4 regions of the Streptomyces sp. NEAU-W12 genome follow, and region 4 is predicted to be linked to each of the others. Evidence: riboswitches for the same ligand, from Rfam matches in the RefSeq annotation. Region 4 holds a riboswitch; each other region holds the start of a gene.

Region 1 (4,202 bases), on a different contig from region 4:
TCGCCGCCCACGGTGGCCGCGAGCCCCACCCGGTCCACGAAGTCGTGATGCGTGAAGCGGTGCACGTCCTTGGCGGACAGACGGGGGTAGGGCGCGAAGAAACGGTAGTACTTCGACTCGTCCGACACCTGCTCGTAGAAGCTGACCAGGCGCTCGGCGTCGTCGACGGTGATGGGGCGGATACGCGCGGTGCCGCCGTCCCGCAGCACCACGTCGGCCTCCCAGTGGGCGGGGTACTCATGCCGGTCCGACGAGATCTGCATGGGCCCCAGAGTACGGCTCGCGTACGGCAACGGCGCGAGGCAGTCTGTGGGGGCACGCACCGGACCGGGGCCGCGGTCCGGTGCCGCCGGGGAGCGGGGGCGAGTGCCCCTCCCCGGCTTGCTTCACGATATGGAAAACTGGTCTAGACAACCTGAACTTCGAAGGGCAGCAACACATGGCTGAGCGCCGCGTCAACGTCGGCTGGGCCGAGGGCCTCCATGCCCGTCCCGCCTCCATCTTCGTCCGATCCGCCACGGCCACAGGCGTCCCGGTGACGATCGCCAAGGCCGGCGGCAACCCCGTCAACGCGGCCTCCATGCTGGCCGTTCTGGGCCTGGGCGCCCAGGGGGGCGAGGAGATCGTCCTCGCCTCCGACGCCGAGGGGGCCGACGCCGCCCTCGACCGGCTGGCGAAGCTGGTCTCCGAAGGCCTCGAGGAACTCCCCGAGACCGTGTGAGACGCCCGGAAAAAACGGAGCCGCGGCACCCCTTGCGGGGGTCGCGGCGCCCTTTTTTCAGGGGGCGCGTTTTACCAGCCCCCCGGCTCATCCGGCCGCCACTCCCCCGCACACAATCAGGCGTTCACGGAAAACGGCAGGCGGATTTCACTTCCACCGAATTTCCTTCTCTTGTATACGGTCTCCGTGTTAATGCCGGAGGCTCGGTGTGTTTACGGGATGTTGCGAGTTCCTCACACGCTCGGCACGGGCCGCCCGGTCCGCGCGCCCGGCCCCCGCGGTGAAGCGCGGGCGGTGGGCGGCGGTGGCCCGCTCGGTGTGCAGCGCCATGACCGCACGCGCGCGCTCGCCGTCGCCGCGCACCACGGCGTCGACGATCGCGCCGTGCTCCGCCCAGCACTCCACGGGGTCCCTCGCCCCCCGCACCTCGTACATCCAGCCGATCTTGTGCCGGAGCCGGATCAGCGTCGACGTCAGCGCCGGACTGCCGGACGCCTGGGCGAGCGTCTCGTGGAACCAGCCGCCCAGGGAGCGCAGGTCGTCGCTGTGACCCTGCCGGGCCCGCTCCTGGCCCAGCCGGACCAGACCGCGCAGCACCTTCAGATGGGCCTCGGTGCGGCGCTGCGCGGCACGCAGGGCGCCGAGCGGCTCCAGCAGCAGCCGCATCTCCAGCAGGTCGGCGGCCTCCTGCTCGGTGGGTTCCGCCACGCACGCGCCCGCGTGCCGCCGGGTGACCACGAAGCCCTCGGCCTCCAGGGTGCGCAGGGCCTCCCGGACGGGGACGCGCGAGACACCGTAGCGGCGGGCGAGGAGTTCCTCGGTCAGCCGGCCGCCACGCTCGTAGACACCCGAGACGATGTCGTCCCGGATCGCCGTGCACACCGAGTGCGCCGGAATACGCATGACCGACCTCCGAATTGATCCCCGCACAACGTCAACGGGTGACACCTGTTCCGTGACTCTATTGCAACGCGCGAGGATTTCCGACGGCGGGCCGGAAATCATGTTCGTTTTTTGGACAACGGTCCGCCGGAAACACCGAAAGCCCCGACTCGGAGAGCCGAGTCGGGGCCATTCCGCGAAAGCGGACACCTGGGGCGTCAGGGGACCACACGGACGTCGAGGTGCGCACGGCGGCCGGGGAACGCGTCCCCGGTCAGACGTTCGCTCCGTGCGCGCGGAGGTACGCGACGGGGTCGATGTCGGAGCCGTACCCGGCGGTGGTGCGGGCCTCGAAGTGCAGATGCGCGCCGGTGACGTTGCCGGTGGCGCCGGAGACGCCGATCTGCTGGCCCGGGGTGACCTGCTGGCCCACCGAGACGCCGACGGACGACAGGTGGCCGTACTGGGTGTACGTGCCGTCGTGCATCTTGATCACGACCTGGTTGCCGTAGGCGCCGCCCCAGCCGGCCTCGACGACGGTACCCATGCCGACCGAGAGCACGGGGGTGCCGCTCGCGGCGTGGAAGTCGACACCGGTGTGGGTGCCGGAGGACCAGACGGCACCGCCGGACAGATAGCCGGTCGAGACGTACGAGCCCGCGATCGGGGACACGAAGGTGTTGAGGCGCTTGCGCTCGGCCTCACGCGCGGCGCGTTCCTCGGCCTCGCGGGCCTTGACGGCCTCCTCGGCCGCCTTCTCCCGGGCGGCCTCCTCGGCGGCTTCGCGTGCGGCGGCCTGGGCCGCCTCGCGTGCGGCCTCGTGCTGGGCGGAGGCCTGGGCGTCGACCCGGGCGGCGGCCTCGTCGCCCATGGTGACCACGGGGGTCAGGCCGGTCTGCCCCGCGGCGGGTTCGGCGGCGAGCGCCGGAGCGGAGAGGGAGCCGATGACACCGGTGGTGGTGAGAGCCGCGGCGCCCGCCGCCCTGGCGGTGCCGCGGTGCACGCGGCTGGGACGGCGGTGCTTTCCGGTGGCGCGGGTGAACGCCATGTACAGGGTGGTCCTTTCCTTCCTTCTCGCCTACCGGGTTAGCTGACGGGTTCGGAGCAGGAAGGTCTCCTACGGACCCCCTCGCGACACGCGCGGGCGTCCGATTCACCCCAGGGACTGCTGACGGGTCCCCGGCTCCCCTGGCTCGCGCCGTACGGGGACTCGGCGATGACTGTCCGGTGCCGCGGGTGCGGCGCACTGCCCGACGAACAGACCGCCTGACGCTAAACGGGACGGCTTTCCCTCCCCAAACGGATCCCGGATTTTGTAGCGCATCCCACAGGGCAGACAGGTATCTCCCGGACCAATCAGGACACCAGGGGGCCCTGGTGGCGTTCTCGTCACCAGGGCCCCGCCCGCGTGCGTGTCCGGCGTGCGGCCAAACGGCCGCCGACGGCCCGTCTACTCGGCGGACACCACCGTGACTTCGCCGATGCCGAGCGCCTCGACGGGCTCCTTGATCTGCGCCGCGTCACCGACCAGGACGGTCACCAGGCGGTCCACCGGGAAGGCGTTCACCACCGCCGCGGTCGCCTCCACCGTGCCGGTGGCGGCGAGCCGCCGGTACAGCTCGGCCTGGTAGTCGTCGGGCAGGTGCTGCTCCACCTGATCGGCGAGGGTGCCGGCGACGGCCGCGGCGGTCTCGTACTTGAGCGGTGCCACGCCCACCAGGTTCTGCACGGCGACGTCGCGTTCGGCGTCGGTGAGGCCTTCCGCGGCGAGGGTGCGCAGCACCGTCCACAGGTCCTGCAGGGCGGGTCCGGTGTTCGGGGTGTCGACGGAGCCGCTGATGGCGAGCAGCGACGCGCCGGTGCCGTCCGGGGCGGACCTGAGGACCTGGCCGAACGACCGCACACCGTAGGTGTAGCCCTTCTCCTCGCGCAGGACGCGGTCCAGGCGGGAGGTGAGGGTGCCGCCGAGGCAGTAGGTGCCGAGCACCTGCGCGGGCCACACGCGGTCGTGCCGGTCCGCGCCGACGCGGCCGATGAGCAGCTGCGTCTGTACGGCGCCGGGGCGGTCCACGATCACGACGCGGCCCGTGTCGTCGGCGGTGACCGGCGCGACGGGCCGCGGCTGGGCGGCCGGTCCGGTCCAGGCTCCGAGGGTGTCGCCGAGCAACTCGTCCAGGTCGGTGCCGGTGAGGTCGCCGACGACCACCGCGGTGGCGGTGGCGGGGCGGACGTGCCTCTCGTAGAAGGCGCGTACGGCCGTCGAGTCGATGCCGGCGACCGTCTCCTCGGTGCCCTGGCGCGGGCGGGACATGCGCGACGTCGCCGGGAACAGCTCCTTGGAGAGTTCCTTGGCGGCGCGGCGGGACGGGTTGGCCAGCTCGTGCGGGATCTCGTCGAGGCGGTTGCGGACGAGACGCTCGATCTCGCCGTCGGCGAACGCGGGCGCCCTGAGGGCGTCGGCGAGCAGTCCGAGTCCCTTGGCGAGCCGGGAGGCCGGCACCTCGAGGCTCAGGCGGACGCCGGGGTGGTCGGCGTAGGCGTCCAGGGTCGCGCCGCAGCGCTCCAGTTCGGCGGCGAACTCCTCGGCGGAGTGCTTGTC
Region 2 (4,202 bases), on a different contig from region 4:
GGGGCTGTCGCCCGCGCACCTCTCCCGGCTGGAGACCGGACAGCGTCAGCCTTCGCTGCCGACGCTGCTCTCCCTCGCCCGCGTCTACGGTACGACGGTTTCCGAACTGCTCGGTGAGACCGCCGTCGGCCGTGAAGCCGTGGTGCGCGCCGCCGACATGGAGCCGACCACGGTCGGCGGCTGGACCTACCGGCAGGCCGGTTCCCCCGGGCGCGGGATGCAGGCCCTGCGGGTCCAGGTCCCGGAGGGATCCCAGGGCGACATCGTGCGGGTCCACCCCGGCGAGGAGTGGCTGTACGTCCTCAGGGGGCGGCTGCGGCTGCGCCTCGGGGAGACCCCGCACCGCCTCGCACCGGGCGACAGCGCGCACTTCGACTCGCTGACCCCGCACCGCATCGCCGCCGAGGACCCCGACGGGGTCGAGCTGCTGTTCGTCCACACCCTGCTGCAGAGTCCCACGGCCGCCCTGTGCCTGGGCCCCACCCCTGGAGACGTGTCATGAAAGACATGGAGGAGAAGTTCCCCCGCGCCCTGTGGGTGAGGCTGTTCATCTACGTCGTGGTGGGGCACCTCTTCGCGGCCTTCGTCTACCTGCTCTTCGAGCTGGGCGCGAAGGCGTAGCCCTCGGGGGCGCTCAGTCCAGCATGCGTTCGCGCAGCCGCTCCCGGTGCCCGGGGGTGAACCCGAGAGCCTGTTCGAGGTAGGGGTCCACGCCGCCCCAGGTCTCCTCGATCGTCTCGAGGGCGGCCGACAGGTACTCGGCGCGGGCGTCGAACAGCGGGTCGAGCAGCTCCATGACCTCGGGTGAGTAGGCCGAGGCGGAGGTGGAGCTGCGGCGCACCTTGTAGCGGCGGTGCGCGGCGCTGGACTTCAGGTAGTCGTCGAAGATCGCGTCCCGCTCCACGCCCAGCGCGAGCAGCGTCACCGCCACCGACAGGCCCGCGCGGTCCTTGCCCGCCGCGCAGTGCATCAGTGCGGGCAGGCTCTCCTCGGCGAGCGAGATCAGCACGCGGGAGTGCTCAGAGGTGCGCTGCGTCACGGTCGCGCGGTACGAGGCGATCATCCGTTCCGCTCCCTTGCCGTCGGCGAGGATCGCGCGGAGCTGGTCGAGGTCCCCGTCACGGACCATCCTCCAGAACTCGGCGCCGTCGGCCGGGTCGCTCAGCGGCAGGTTCACATTGCGCACGCCGGGCAGTTCGATGTCCCGTCCGTCCAGTCTGTGGTCGGCCGCGTTGCGGAAGTCGAAGACGGTGTGCAGTCCCAGGGAGGACAGGAAGGCGGCGTCCTCCTCGGTGGCGTGTGCGAGGTGGCCGCTGCGGAACAGCACCCCGTGCCGCACCCGGCGGCCGTCGACGGTCGGCAGGCCGCCCACATCACGGAAATTGCGCACACCGGTGAGCTCGGGTTCGGTCGACGGGATCTGCTGCGTCACGGGGGCCCCTCTCCCACTCTGCGCCGCCGGCGCGGCGGCGTCGGCGGGTGTCACCCGACGATACGACATGCCTGGCAGGGGCCATGAGTTGGTGACCGGGCCGGGCGGCGTGGTGTCGCCGGTGTCGAGCCACCGGCGCGGACGGACGCCGGCACGGCCCCTGGGCGGACCCGTCGCCGGACCGGGTTGAATCCTCCCTTCTTCCCTTATTGATGCGTTCTGTCCGTTTAGGTGGTTTCGACCCAACGTGCACCGATAGGAAGGGAGATGGGGGTGAGGTGGTGAGCATCGTCATAGAGGTGACGATGCGTTGTCGCCATGCTCACGTAATTCCCGTGTTTCGCAAGGGGATTCAGGGGGCGTGTAATGCCCGGGGCGACTCTGGGTGACCGTTTTCATGTCAATGGATCACGGAAATGCGCCTTTGCTCGGAAGACCGGGCTTGTTCCTTTGCGTACCGGTCGCCTACGTTCACCATCGATCCGGACAGACGCCTAATCCTGCCGCTGTCCGGAGCCTTCACACTCTGACCCGCGTATGGCAGGAGCGGGGGACCCACAGGTACGACTGCCTGTTCCGGTCTCCGGAACGGCTTGGGGTTAAGCCGCGTTTCGACGCGGCCGGGCATCTCCAGTCCGAACCCGACAGCTCACCTCGTAGGCGCCGGAGAGGAATTCGTCATGCCCGCAAAGGGTAAGCACCGCCGTCCCAGCGCTTTGCGCTTCACCCGCTCCCTCGCCGTCGCCGGAACCGGTGGCGCCGCGCTCGCCCTACCGCTTCTCGGTGCCACCGGAGCGAACGCCGCCCCTGTGCAGGCCGTCCCGGAAAAGGCCGTCCAGTCGTATTCCGTCGCCGCCGCGGCGGCTGACGGCGTGAAGGCCGACGACGGCGGGAAGGACGACGCCCGCACGTACATAGTGAAGGGCGGCGACTACCTGGCGAAGATCGCCGAGTCCGAGAACGTCGACGGCGGTTGGAAGCAGCTCTACGCCGACAACCGCGAGGCCGTGGGCAGCGACCCGTCGCTCATCCACCCCGGCCTGAAGCTCTCGGTCGACGGCAAGGCCGCCGCGACCGCCGCGCCGGAGAAGCCCTCTTCTTCCGGTAAGTCGGCTTCGCCCTCTTCGTCCGCTCCGTCCTCCGCGCCGGAGTCGGCGGCGGCCGGTGAGTCCTCGGAGCGGTCCGCTCCGAAGCCCTCCTCGGGCTCCTCCGAGCAGTCCGCGTCGAAGTCCTCCTCCGCCGTGGTGCCCGCGAACCAGGCCGCGAACACCTCCGGTTACAGCTCGCCGGTGCCCGGCGGCGGTCTCGGCACCGCCTACAAGGTGGCCGGCAGCATGTGGTCCAGCGGCTACCACACCGGTGTCGACTTCGCCGTCCCGACCGGTACCTCCCTGAAGGCCGTGGGCCCGGGCACCGTCGTCTCCGCCGGCTGGGCCGGCTCGTACGGCAACCAGGTCGTCATCAAGCTGAACGACGGCTACTACGCCCAGTACGCCCACCTGTCCTCGCTGTCCGTCTCGGCCGGCCAGGCCGTGAGCGGCGGCCAGCAGGTCGGTCTCGCGGGCTCCACCGGCAACTCGACCGGCCCGCACCTGCACTTCGAGATCCGCACCACGCCGGACTACGGCTCGGACGTGGACCCGGTCTCCTACCTCCGCGGCAAGGGCGTCTCCATCGGCTGACCCCGCGCCACCCCGCCCGGCACGCGCCGAAGGCCGGACCCCGATCCCCGGGTCCGGCCTTCGGCGCGTACGCCCGGAGTGTTCCGTGCGCCACGTCGCCCGCCACCCGACATCCTTCTCCCCAGGGCTACTCCGGAACTGGCCGATGCTGTGCGAGTGGCTTATCTCACCGCCCGTCAATGTCTTCCTACGGTCGCGTAGGTCACATTCGAAGGTGAATCATGTCCGGTTGTGGCAGACGATTCGAAGAATGACGGCAAGGCAGTGATCGGGTCGTACGTGGCGGTGGGGGACAGCTTCACCGAGGGCGTCGGCGACCCCGGCCCCGACGGGGCGTTCGTCGGCTGGGCCGACCGGTTCGCGGTGCTTCTCGCCGACCGGCGCCCCGAAGGCGACTTCCAGTACACGAATCTCGCGGTGCGCGGGAAGCTGCTCGACCAGGTCATGGCCGACCAGCTCCCGCGGGCCGTCGAACTGGCCCCCGCACTGGTTTCTTTCTGTGCGGGCGGCAACGACATCCTGCGCCCCGGCAGCGACCCGGACGAGGTGGCCGAGCGTTTCGAGCAGGCGGTCGCCGCGCTCACGGCGGTCTCCGGCACGGTGCTGGTGACGACCGGGTTCGACACCCGGGGCGTGCCCCTGCTGAGGCATCTGCGCGGCAAGATCGCCACCTACAACGGGCACGTCCGGGCCGTCGCCGACCGGTACGGCTGTCCGGTGCTCGACCTGTGGTCCCTGAGGAGCATCCAGGACCGCAGGGCCTGGGACGCCGACCGGCTGCACCTGTCGCCCGAGGGACACACCCGCGTGGCGCTCCGCGCGGGCCAGACCCTCGGCCTGGACGTCCCGGCCGACCCGGAGCAGGCCTGGCCCCAGCTGCCGCCGCGCGGCAGCCTGCACGTCCGGCGTGACGACGTCCAGTGGGCGCGCGAGTACCTGGTGCCGTGGATAGGACGCAGGCTGCGCGGGGAGTCGTCGGGGGACCACGTGACGGCGAAGGGGATGCTGTCCCCGGGTGACATCAGGGAGCGCATCGCCGCGGTGGCGTGACGCCGGGCGTGGGGGCAGCGGGGAGGGGGCGGGTGCGC
Region 3 (4,202 bases), on a different contig from region 4:
CTACCGGGTGTCCCAGGAAGGGCTCACCGACATCGCCCGGCACGCGCACGCCCGCCGCGCGGAGATCTCCCTGTGCCGCACCCCCTCCGGAGTGGAGCTGCGCGTCCGGGACGACGGCCGGGGCATCGGTGTGGCGTCCGAGGGCGCCGGCATGCTCGGGATGCGCGAGCGGGCCCTGCTCGTCGGCGCCGACCTCGATGTGGGCCCGGCCGCCGGAGGCGGGGCCCTCGTGCGCCGCGCCGTCCCCGCTCCGGGGCGGGGGCCCGTGCCCGTGCGGACCCCTCCGTCCCTGACCGCCCTCCCCGACCGGAAAACCCGGACATGACCGACCCCGGCTTCCCCCCCCCGCACCCCGTCCGGCACACCCGCCGGCGCCGGGACCGGGACCCCGGCCGGTGCCGGGAGCGACGGCGCGCCGACACGCATCCTCCTCGCCGGCGACCACGACACCACCCAAACGAGGGGGGCGGAGGACACCCACGAGGTGGGGGAAGGGCCTTCGTCACGGGCCGGCCGCCGGGTGTGGCGGGGCCGCCGGGTGTGGCGGGGACACCGCCGTTTCCACGCCGCACGGTTCCGCGCCACGTGGCGGTGGCACACCGCACGGCTTCCCCTCCGCGCGGGAGCGCACCGGGTGCAAGACTCTCTTCACCCGGTCCGGTCCGGCCCTGCCCTGTCCCGCCCTGTCCCGTCCGCCGTCCCCGTCAGGAGCGCCGTCGATGCCCCACCCGTACGTCCTGCTGTCCGCCGCCGTCTCGCTCGACGGGTATCTCGACGACACCGGCCCCGAGCGGCTGCTGCTGTCCGGCCCGGAGGACTTCGACCGGGTCGACGAGGTACGGGCGTCGGTGGACGCGATCCTGGTCGGCGCCGGCACGATCCGGGCCGACAACCCCCGGCTGCTGGTCAACGCGCCCGAGCGGCGTGCCGCCCGGGTCGCCGAAGGCCGGCCCGCCTACCCGCTGAAGGTCACCGTCAGCGGCTCGGGCGACCTGGACCCGGAGGCGCGGTTCTGGCACACCGGTGGCGCGAAGGTCCTCTACACGACCGGCAGGGGCGCCGAACGCGCCCGCGCCCACGGTCTCGCCGCCGACATCGTGCCCCTCGGCGCCGAGCTCGACTGGCGCCGCCTCCTGACACACCTGTACGACGCGTACGGCGTCCGGCGGCTCATGGTCGAGGGCGGCGGCCTGATCCACACCCAGCTCCTCACCCAGGGCCTCGCCGACGAGCTCCAACTGGTCCTCGCCCCGCTCTTCGTCGGTGACCCGGACGCCGCCCGTCTCTTCGGCCCCGGCACCTACCAGGGCGGCCGGCTGCGGCTGCTGGAGACCCGCCCGGTCGGCGACGTCGTCCTCATGCGCTACGAACCCACCGCTCCCGGCGCCGGTCCGCTCCCTGTCGCCGCCGACCACCACTGGCTGGCCCTCGCCTGCGAACTGGCGAAGCGGTGCCCGCCCTCGGAGACGGCGTTCAGTGTGGGCGCGGTGGTCGTCGCCGCCGACGGCACCGAGCTGGCGCGGGGCCACTCCCGCGAGGGCGGTGATCCGGTGGTGCATGCCGAGGAGGCCGCCCTCGCCAGGACCGACCCCGCGGACCCGCGGCTCGCGACCGCCACCGTGTACTCCAGTCTGGAACCCTGTGCCCGCCGCGCCTCCCGTCCGGTGCCCTGCGCCCGGCTGGTCCTGGACGCGGGAGTACGGCGGGTGGTCACCGCGTGGCGGGAGCCGGACACCTTCGTGGCGGGCGCCGACGGCAGCGGAGTACTGGCGGCGGGGGGCGCCCTGGTCGTCGTCCTGCCGGAGCACGAGGAGGCCGCCGAGGCGCCGAACGGCCATCTGATCGGCCGGTGACGCGAGGGCGGCGGCAACGCGTGTGCGGAGTGTCCCGCGGATGCCGTATGCTGGTGAACACAACGACGCGGGGTGGAGCAGCTCGGTAGCTCGCTGGGCTCATAACCCAGAGGTCGCAGGTTCAAATCCTGTCCCCGCTACTGAAGGCCGAGGGCCGGAATCCGAAAGGGTTCCGGCCCTCGGCCGTTTCCGTCCGCCCCGTTTCGAGAGTGCGTCCCAGGGCCCTTGCGCACAGATGTCACGCCAGGTGATCGAGTCGCCCCGCTGCGCATAACAATTGACGTACCGTCAGCTCGGGTGTGACGAGAGCGGTGAAGCCAACTCGCCCGGTTTTGACCGGCGCTGGCGCTTAAGTCCGTGCGGAAATCGTTAACGATCAAGAGGAACGGCTTGGAATACGGTCCTCGCGTCTATTAACGTTCGATAACGCAGCGCGGTCGTCCCAGCCGGCACACGAGTCGGCTCCGTGCGCACGCGCCGAATCCCGCAAGGGAACCGGGGAACCAACATCTTGGGGTGAATCGCGCGGATGCACCCGTGGAGACACGGGCGGTATACGCGCGTAGGAGACCTTCCTGCTCCGAACCCGTCAGCTAACCCGGTAGGCGAGAAGGAAGGAAAGGAGTGCGCCCCACGTGGCGTCCAACCGGCCTGCCCCCGAGGCCCCCTTCATGCCGAGCCAGCACGAGAGCGACACCTTCGGCTACGGCGGCATCCGCACCGACGAGGGCCCCTTCGAGGAGTGGAACCCCACCGCGGAGTCCGTTCGCCCCGTGCGCGGCCGTCATCGTGTCGGCAAGCAGCGCGGCGGAGGCCTCGCCCGTAGCTCCACCGTCCTGGGCGTCGGTGTCATAGCCGCTGTCGCCGGTGGCGGCATGGCCAGCGCCCAGACCGGCAAGCCGCCGGTCTCCATCTCCGTGCCGGACCTTCCCTCTGTTGGTTCCCTCATCTCCGACGAGGAAACCCCCCAGGGCTCCGCCACCCCGCTCAGCAGCATCGGCACGGTCGCCGACGAGGCCGAGCAGGGCAGCACCTCCGACGCCGGCGAGGTGCTGCGCGCCCGGATCATGGCGCAGGTCGAGCAGCAGCAGAGCCAGGCCGAGGAGCAGGCCGCCGCCGAAGCCGCCGCGAAGGCGGAGAAGGAGGCCGAGGAGCAGGCCGCCGCCGCGAAGAAGGAGGCCGAGGAGAAGGCCGCCGCGGCGAAGAAGAAGGCGGAGGAGGAGGCCGAGAAGAAGGCCGAGGCCGAGCGTCTCGCCGAACTGGCCAGGCAGTACGCGCTGCCCACCTCCTCGTACACCATCTCCTCGACCTTCGGTCAGGCCGGCGCCTACTGGTCCTCCGGCCAGCACACGGGCCTGGACTTCGCCGCCCCCACGGGCACGCTGATCAAGGCGGTCCACACCGGCACGATCACCTCCGCCGGCTGGGACGGCTCGTACGGCTACAAGACCGTGCTGACCCTCGACGACGGCACCGAGATCTGGTACGCCCACCAGTCCTCCATCAGCGTCAGCGTCGGCCAGCAGGTCAACACCGGCGATGTGATCGGCCGCGTCGGCTCCACCGGCAACTCCACCGGCGCCCACCTCCACCTGGAGGTGCACCCGGCCGGTTCCGCCTCGGGCATCGACCCGATGGCCTGGATGCAGTCGAAGGGCCTCACCGTCTGAGCCCCCGGCCCCGGCCGGCCTCCGCATCCTGCGCCCCGCACAGCCACAGCCCCGGCAGTCCTGACGACGCCCCCCGACGTCAGGACTGCCGGTCCGGCGTTTCCGGGGCGGTGTCAGGGGCGGTACGGGTGCGCGTACGGGTTCGGCCCGGGCGCCGGGCGACCGGGGTCCACGGCGCCGTACGGGCCGTACACGCGGTGCCCCCCGTACGCCTCGGGCACGCCGTACGGACCGTGCGCCGGCCGGGGCGGGGCGGGCGGTGCGACGGCTCGGGCCGCGTGCTCCAGGGCCGGGCGGGCCGTGTCGCGGCGGTGCCACATCTCGCGCAGCAGTTCGTGCTCCCGTACGACGAAGTCCGCACCCGCGCGGCCGCGGCGCCCCCGGTGGCGCAGGAACGCCAGCGACGTCGCGTACGCCCCGTACTGGGCCACAGCGCGGGCAGCGGTCCGGCCGCCGTGCCGGTGCGCGTACCGCCGGGCGATGCGCCGGGCCCGCATCGAGCCGAGCGCGTAGGGCTGGGCCGGGGTCAGCCAGCCGGCCCTGACGTACGCGGGCAGCTCCTCCCGTACGGTCCGCAGCTCGCGCTGCCGGGTCCACACCACCAGCCAGGTCAGCAGGCCGAACGACGGCACCATGAACGCCGCGTACACGGCGAAGAAGCCGTACTCCCCGAGGGTCG
Region 4 (4,202 bases):
CCTGCTCCAGCGCGGGGTGTGCGCGCAGCAGCCGCAGCGCCTCGGCGTGCCGGGCGTCGTCGCCGAGGTCGGAGTCGAGCAGCTCGCACAGAGCGATGTCCTCGGCCAGCCCCAGCCGGGCCGCCCGCTCGCGCAGCCGCAGCACGGGCAGCGTCGGGATGCCCTCACGCAGGTCGGTGCCCGGGGTCTTTCCGGACTCGTGGGAGTCGGAGGCGATGTCCAGTACGTCGTCGGCGAGCTGGAAGGCGACACCGAGGCGCTCGCCGTACTGGGTCAGCACGTCCACGACCGCGTCGTCCGCGCCGGACATCATGGCACCGAACCGGCAGGCGACGGCGACCAGTGAGCCGGTCTTGCCGCCGAGGACGTCCAGGTAGTGGTCGACCGGGTCCCGGCCCTCCTGCGGCCCCGCGGTCTCCAGGATCTGGCCGGTGACCAGCCGCTCGAACGCCTGGGCCTGCACCCGTACGGCCTCCGGACCGAGGTCGGCCAGGATGTGCGACGCGCGCGCGAAGAGGAAGTCGCCGGTGAGGACCGCGACGGAGTTGCCCCAGCGGGTGTTGGCGCTGGGCACCCCGCGCCGCACGGTGGCGTCGTCCATCACGTCGTCGTGGTACAGCGTGGCCAGGTGGGTCAGCTCCACGACCACGGCGGACGGGACGACACCGGGCGCGTAGGGGTCGCCGAACTGGGCGGCGAGCGTCACGAGCAGCGGCCGGAAACGCTTGCCGCCGGCCCGCACCAGGTGCTGGGCGGCCTCGGTGATGAAGGGGACCTCACTCTTCGTGGCCTCGAGCAGCCCTTCCTCGACAGCCGTCATCCCGGCCTGGACATCGGCTTCCAGAGCCTGGTCCCGCACGCTCAGCCCGAACGGCCCGACGACGGTCACGAGGGGTCTCCTGTCTGCTGGTGTCCACTGGCGCTTAGACGTCTTGCCCAGTTTGTCGATAGGTCGCTGACATCACTCGAGTCAGCGTATCCGGTCATGTTTCGATCACCGCCAGCACCCGCGTTCCCCGGCCTCACCCGCGCACGCGTGGACGGCACCCCACGGCGCCCTCCGGTACCGGATCACCACCGGACCCTTTTCGGCCAGTAGGTAATACAGGATATTCGCCGCCTTTCGGGCATGGCGCCCCACCCTCGGGATACGGCCCGGCGCACGGCCGGGCGCCGGGCCCGCGCGCGGACCACCCCGCCCGCCCCGAAGTCTGATTTGCCGTAATCAACAAGAGATTTCCCTTTGGCGGCAAATGCGCCCACACGGTGCGGCCAGTGAAGTGAGTCACGCGCACCCCGCCACGCCCACACCTCGCTCCCACCGGCACTTCCCCTTGCCCGAAAGCGAGTTGACTCCCGGCATCCACAAAGGATCAAGTACCCCAAAACCCCCGGAACAAGATCAAGCGGAGCGATCCGTGACGGCCGTACTTGTTTCCGACAAGTGCACTCGCATACGTTCCCGGCTTGTCGGGCGGACGCCGAATCCTGCCGCCGCCCGCGCCACCCATCGACGAACTCACTCACGCACGGCAGGAGCGGGGGACCCAGGTAGGCCGCCGGACCGGTTCACACCCGGAACGGCTCGGGGTGAAGCCATGCCCGCAGGGGCACGGCCGGGCACTCTCCCGCCCGAACCCGACAGCTCACCTCGCAGGCGTAGGAGAGGAACACAGACATGACCGCATCCGGTCCGCCCCGCCACTCCCGCCTCGTCCGCTCCTTCGCCGTCGCCGGTGTCGCGGCGGTCGCCCTCCCGCTGTTCGGCGCCTCCACCGCCTCCGCCGCGCCCGCCGCGCCCGCCACCGCGACGGCCGCCCCTGCCGCTGCCGGCACCGTGACCGCGTACCCGGACAACCTCGACGGCTGGATCCGCGAGTCGCTGTCCGTCATGGCGCAGCACGGCATCCCCGGCAGCTACGACTCCATCCACCGCAACATCCTGCGCGAGTCGTCCGGCAACCCGCAGGCCATCAACCTGTGGGACTCCAACGCCATGGCCGGCACCCCGTCGAAGGGCCTGCTCCAGGTCATCGACCCGACCTTCCAGGCGTACCACGTGCCCGGCACGGCCTTCGACCCGTTCGACCCGGTCGCGAACATCACGGCGGCCTGCAACTACGCGGCGGACCGTTACGGCTCCATCGACAACGTCTTCGGCGCCTACTGAGACACCTGGGACATCCGATACGTCCGGGCCCGTAGGAACGCCGGAACACCGGAACGCCGGCGGCACCGGCCACACCGGCGGACGCCGAGGCCTACCGGGACACCCTCCCGGACCTGGGGCGGGGCAGCACGTGTTGGGGCACGCGCGGCTCCGCTCCGCCGAACAACCGCTCGAGGACGACGGCCACGCCGTCGTCCTCGTTCGACGTGGTGACCTCGTCGGCCACCGCCTTGAGCTCCGGGTGCGCGTTGGCCATGGCGACTCCGTGGGCCGCCCAGTCGAACATCGGGATGTCGTTGGGCATGTCGCCGAAGGCGACGGTCCGCTCGGGATCCAGCCCCAGGTGCTCGGCGGCCAGCGCAAGCCCCGTCGCCTTGGTGACACCGCACGGCTGGAGTTCCACGGTGCCCGGCCCCGACATCGTGACCGTGGCCAGCGAGCCGACCGCCGCACGGGCCGCCGCCGCCAACTCGTCGTCGTTCAGGTCGGGGTGGCGCAGCAGCACCTTGCTGATCGGCCGGGCCCACAGATCGTCCCGCCGTTCGACCCGCACGGCGGGCAGCGTCGGGTGCGGCATCAGATAGCCCGACTCGATCAGGGTGAGCCCGTCCGCCCCGTTCTGGTCGACCGCGGCGTGCAGCTCCCCCACCTCGGCCTCGATCTTGCCGAGCGCGGTCTCCGCCAGTTCCCGGTCCAGGGTGACCGACCACAGCAGCCGGTCCGTGCCGGCGTCGTACACCTGCGCGCCCTGTGCGCACACCGCGAGCCCCGTGGACCCCAGGTCGTCCAGGAGCGGCCGCACCCTGGGCGCCGGGCGCCCCGTCACCACGAGGTGCCGGACACCGGCCCGCGCCACCAGCGCCAGCGCGGCGAGGGAGCGGTCGGAGAGGGTGTCGTCGCCGCGCAGCAGCGTCCCGTCCAGGTCGGTGGCGATGAGCGAGCAATCGGTGGGTGCGGCCATGATCAGAGAATACGGACACCGCGCGCCCCCGGCTCACCACGCCCCGGGCACCCGTCCCGCGCACCGTCCTCGGCCTGTGCACCACCTGGCGGCAACATGCTCCGCCACCTACCGTCCTCGTGGTCCCGGGCGGTACCTTCCAGGTGTCCAGGGGGGACTTGATCGGGGGGTCAGGTGAACAGTGGACGCACACGTGTGCTGAGGCTCGACGAACTCGGCGAGGGGGAGCAGGAGCGATGGCGTGAGCTGCGCGCCGCCTCGAAGACACCGCGCAGCCCGTTCATGGAACCGGAGTTCGCCGCCGCCGTGTCCGGGGTGCGGCCGCAGGCCCGGGTCGCGGTGCTGTACGAGGGGGCGTCCGCCGAGCCGGCCGGCTTCCTGCCGTACGAGCGGGGCGCGTGGGGGCAGGGCCGGGCGATCGGGCTCGGGGTCTCGGACTGCCAGGGCGCCGTCCTGCGGCCGGGTCTCGTGCCGAAGACCGGTGAACTGCTGCGTGCCTGCTCGCTGTCGAGCTTCGCCTTCGACAACCTGGAGGCGGACCAGGCCCTGTTCGTCCCGCAGGCGGCCCGGGAGCACGCCACCTTCGTCATCGACGTGGAGAAGGGCTACGAGACCTACGAGTCCGTGCTGCGCGCCCAGTCGCCGAAGTTCCTGAAGACCACCCTGGCCAAGGAGCGCAGGCTCGGCCGCCAGGCCGGCCCCGTGCGGTTCGTGTTCGACGAACGCGAACCGGCCGCGCTGCGCACCCTCATCGGGTGGAAGTCGGCGCAGTACCGCAGGACCGGGCGTCGCGACCGGTTCGCGCAGGAGTGGATCACCCGGCTCGTGGGCCGCCTGGCCGGAACCCGGGCCGCGGAGTGCGCGGGCACGCTGTCCGTCCTGTACGCCGGGGACCGTCCCGTCGCCGCCCACTTCGGCCTGCGCTCGGCCTCCGTGCTGGCCTGCTGGTTCCCGGCGTACGACCCGGAGTTCGCGAAGTTCTCGCCGGGGCTCGTGCTGCATCTGCGGATGGCCGAGGCGGCGGCCGGCGAGGGCATCGGCCTGCTCGACATGGGACGCGGCCCGGCCGAG

Evidence for each region. Region 4 has a riboswitch for cyclic di-AMP ahead of ORI94_RS23225 (transglycosylase SLT domain-containing protein). Riboswitches for the same ligand answer to the same signal wherever they lie in the genome.
Region 1: another riboswitch for cyclic di-AMP. It lies ahead of ORI94_RS08775 (M23 family metallopeptidase); the one in region 4 lies ahead of ORI94_RS23225 (transglycosylase SLT domain-containing protein).
Region 2: another riboswitch for cyclic di-AMP. It lies ahead of ORI94_RS06240 (M23 family metallopeptidase); the one in region 4 lies ahead of ORI94_RS23225 (transglycosylase SLT domain-containing protein).
Region 3: another riboswitch for cyclic di-AMP. It lies ahead of ORI94_RS00065 (M23 family metallopeptidase); the one in region 4 lies ahead of ORI94_RS23225 (transglycosylase SLT domain-containing protein).

Annotation. Positions count from the first base shown of each region.
Region 1 is NZ_JAPJDM010000005.1:233,958-238,159, forward strand. Features, by position in the region: gene ORI94_RS08760 (bifunctional GNAT family N-acetyltransferase/acetate--CoA ligase family protein) at 1-263, opposite strand, end outside; gene ORI94_RS08765 (HPr family phosphocarrier protein) at 440-721, shown strand; gene ORI94_RS08770 (GntR family transcriptional regulator) at 911-1,624, opposite strand; gene ORI94_RS08775 (M23 family metallopeptidase) at 1,878-2,651, opposite strand; cyclic di-AMP (ydaO/yuaA leader) riboswitch at 2,665-2,829, opposite strand; gene ORI94_RS08780 (M16 family metallopeptidase) at 3,054-4,202, opposite strand, start outside.
Region 2 is NZ_JAPJDM010000004.1:11,937-16,138, forward strand. Features, by position in the region: gene ORI94_RS06225 (helix-turn-helix domain-containing protein) at 1-502, shown strand, start outside; gene ORI94_RS06230 (DUF6126 family protein) at 499-621, shown strand; gene ORI94_RS06235 (tyrosine-protein phosphatase) at 635-1,432, opposite strand; cyclic di-AMP (ydaO/yuaA leader) riboswitch at 1,947-2,108, shown strand; gene ORI94_RS06240 (M23 family metallopeptidase) at 2,113-3,114, shown strand; gene ORI94_RS06245 (SGNH/GDSL hydrolase family protein) at 3,379-4,164, shown strand.
Region 3 is NZ_JAPJDM010000001.1:17,354-21,555, reverse strand. Features, by position in the region: gene ORI94_RS00080 (sensor histidine kinase) at 8-325, shown strand; gene ORI94_RS00075 (dihydrofolate reductase family protein) at 720-1,853, shown strand; tRNA gene ORI94_RS00070 (tRNA-Met) at 1,920-1,993, shown strand; cyclic di-AMP (ydaO/yuaA leader) riboswitch at 2,319-2,476, shown strand; gene ORI94_RS00065 (M23 family metallopeptidase) at 2,489-3,523, shown strand; gene ORI94_RS00060 (PrsW family intramembrane metalloprotease) at 3,637-4,202, opposite strand, start outside.
Region 4 is NZ_JAPJDM010000019.1:46,328-50,529, reverse strand. Features, by position in the region: gene ORI94_RS23230 (polyprenyl synthetase family protein) at 1-889, opposite strand, end outside; cyclic di-AMP (ydaO/yuaA leader) riboswitch at 1,511-1,673, shown strand; gene ORI94_RS23225 (transglycosylase SLT domain-containing protein) at 1,679-2,170, shown strand; gene ORI94_RS23220 (HAD family hydrolase) at 2,262-3,131, opposite strand; gene ORI94_RS23215 (GNAT family N-acetyltransferase) at 3,327-4,202, shown strand, end outside.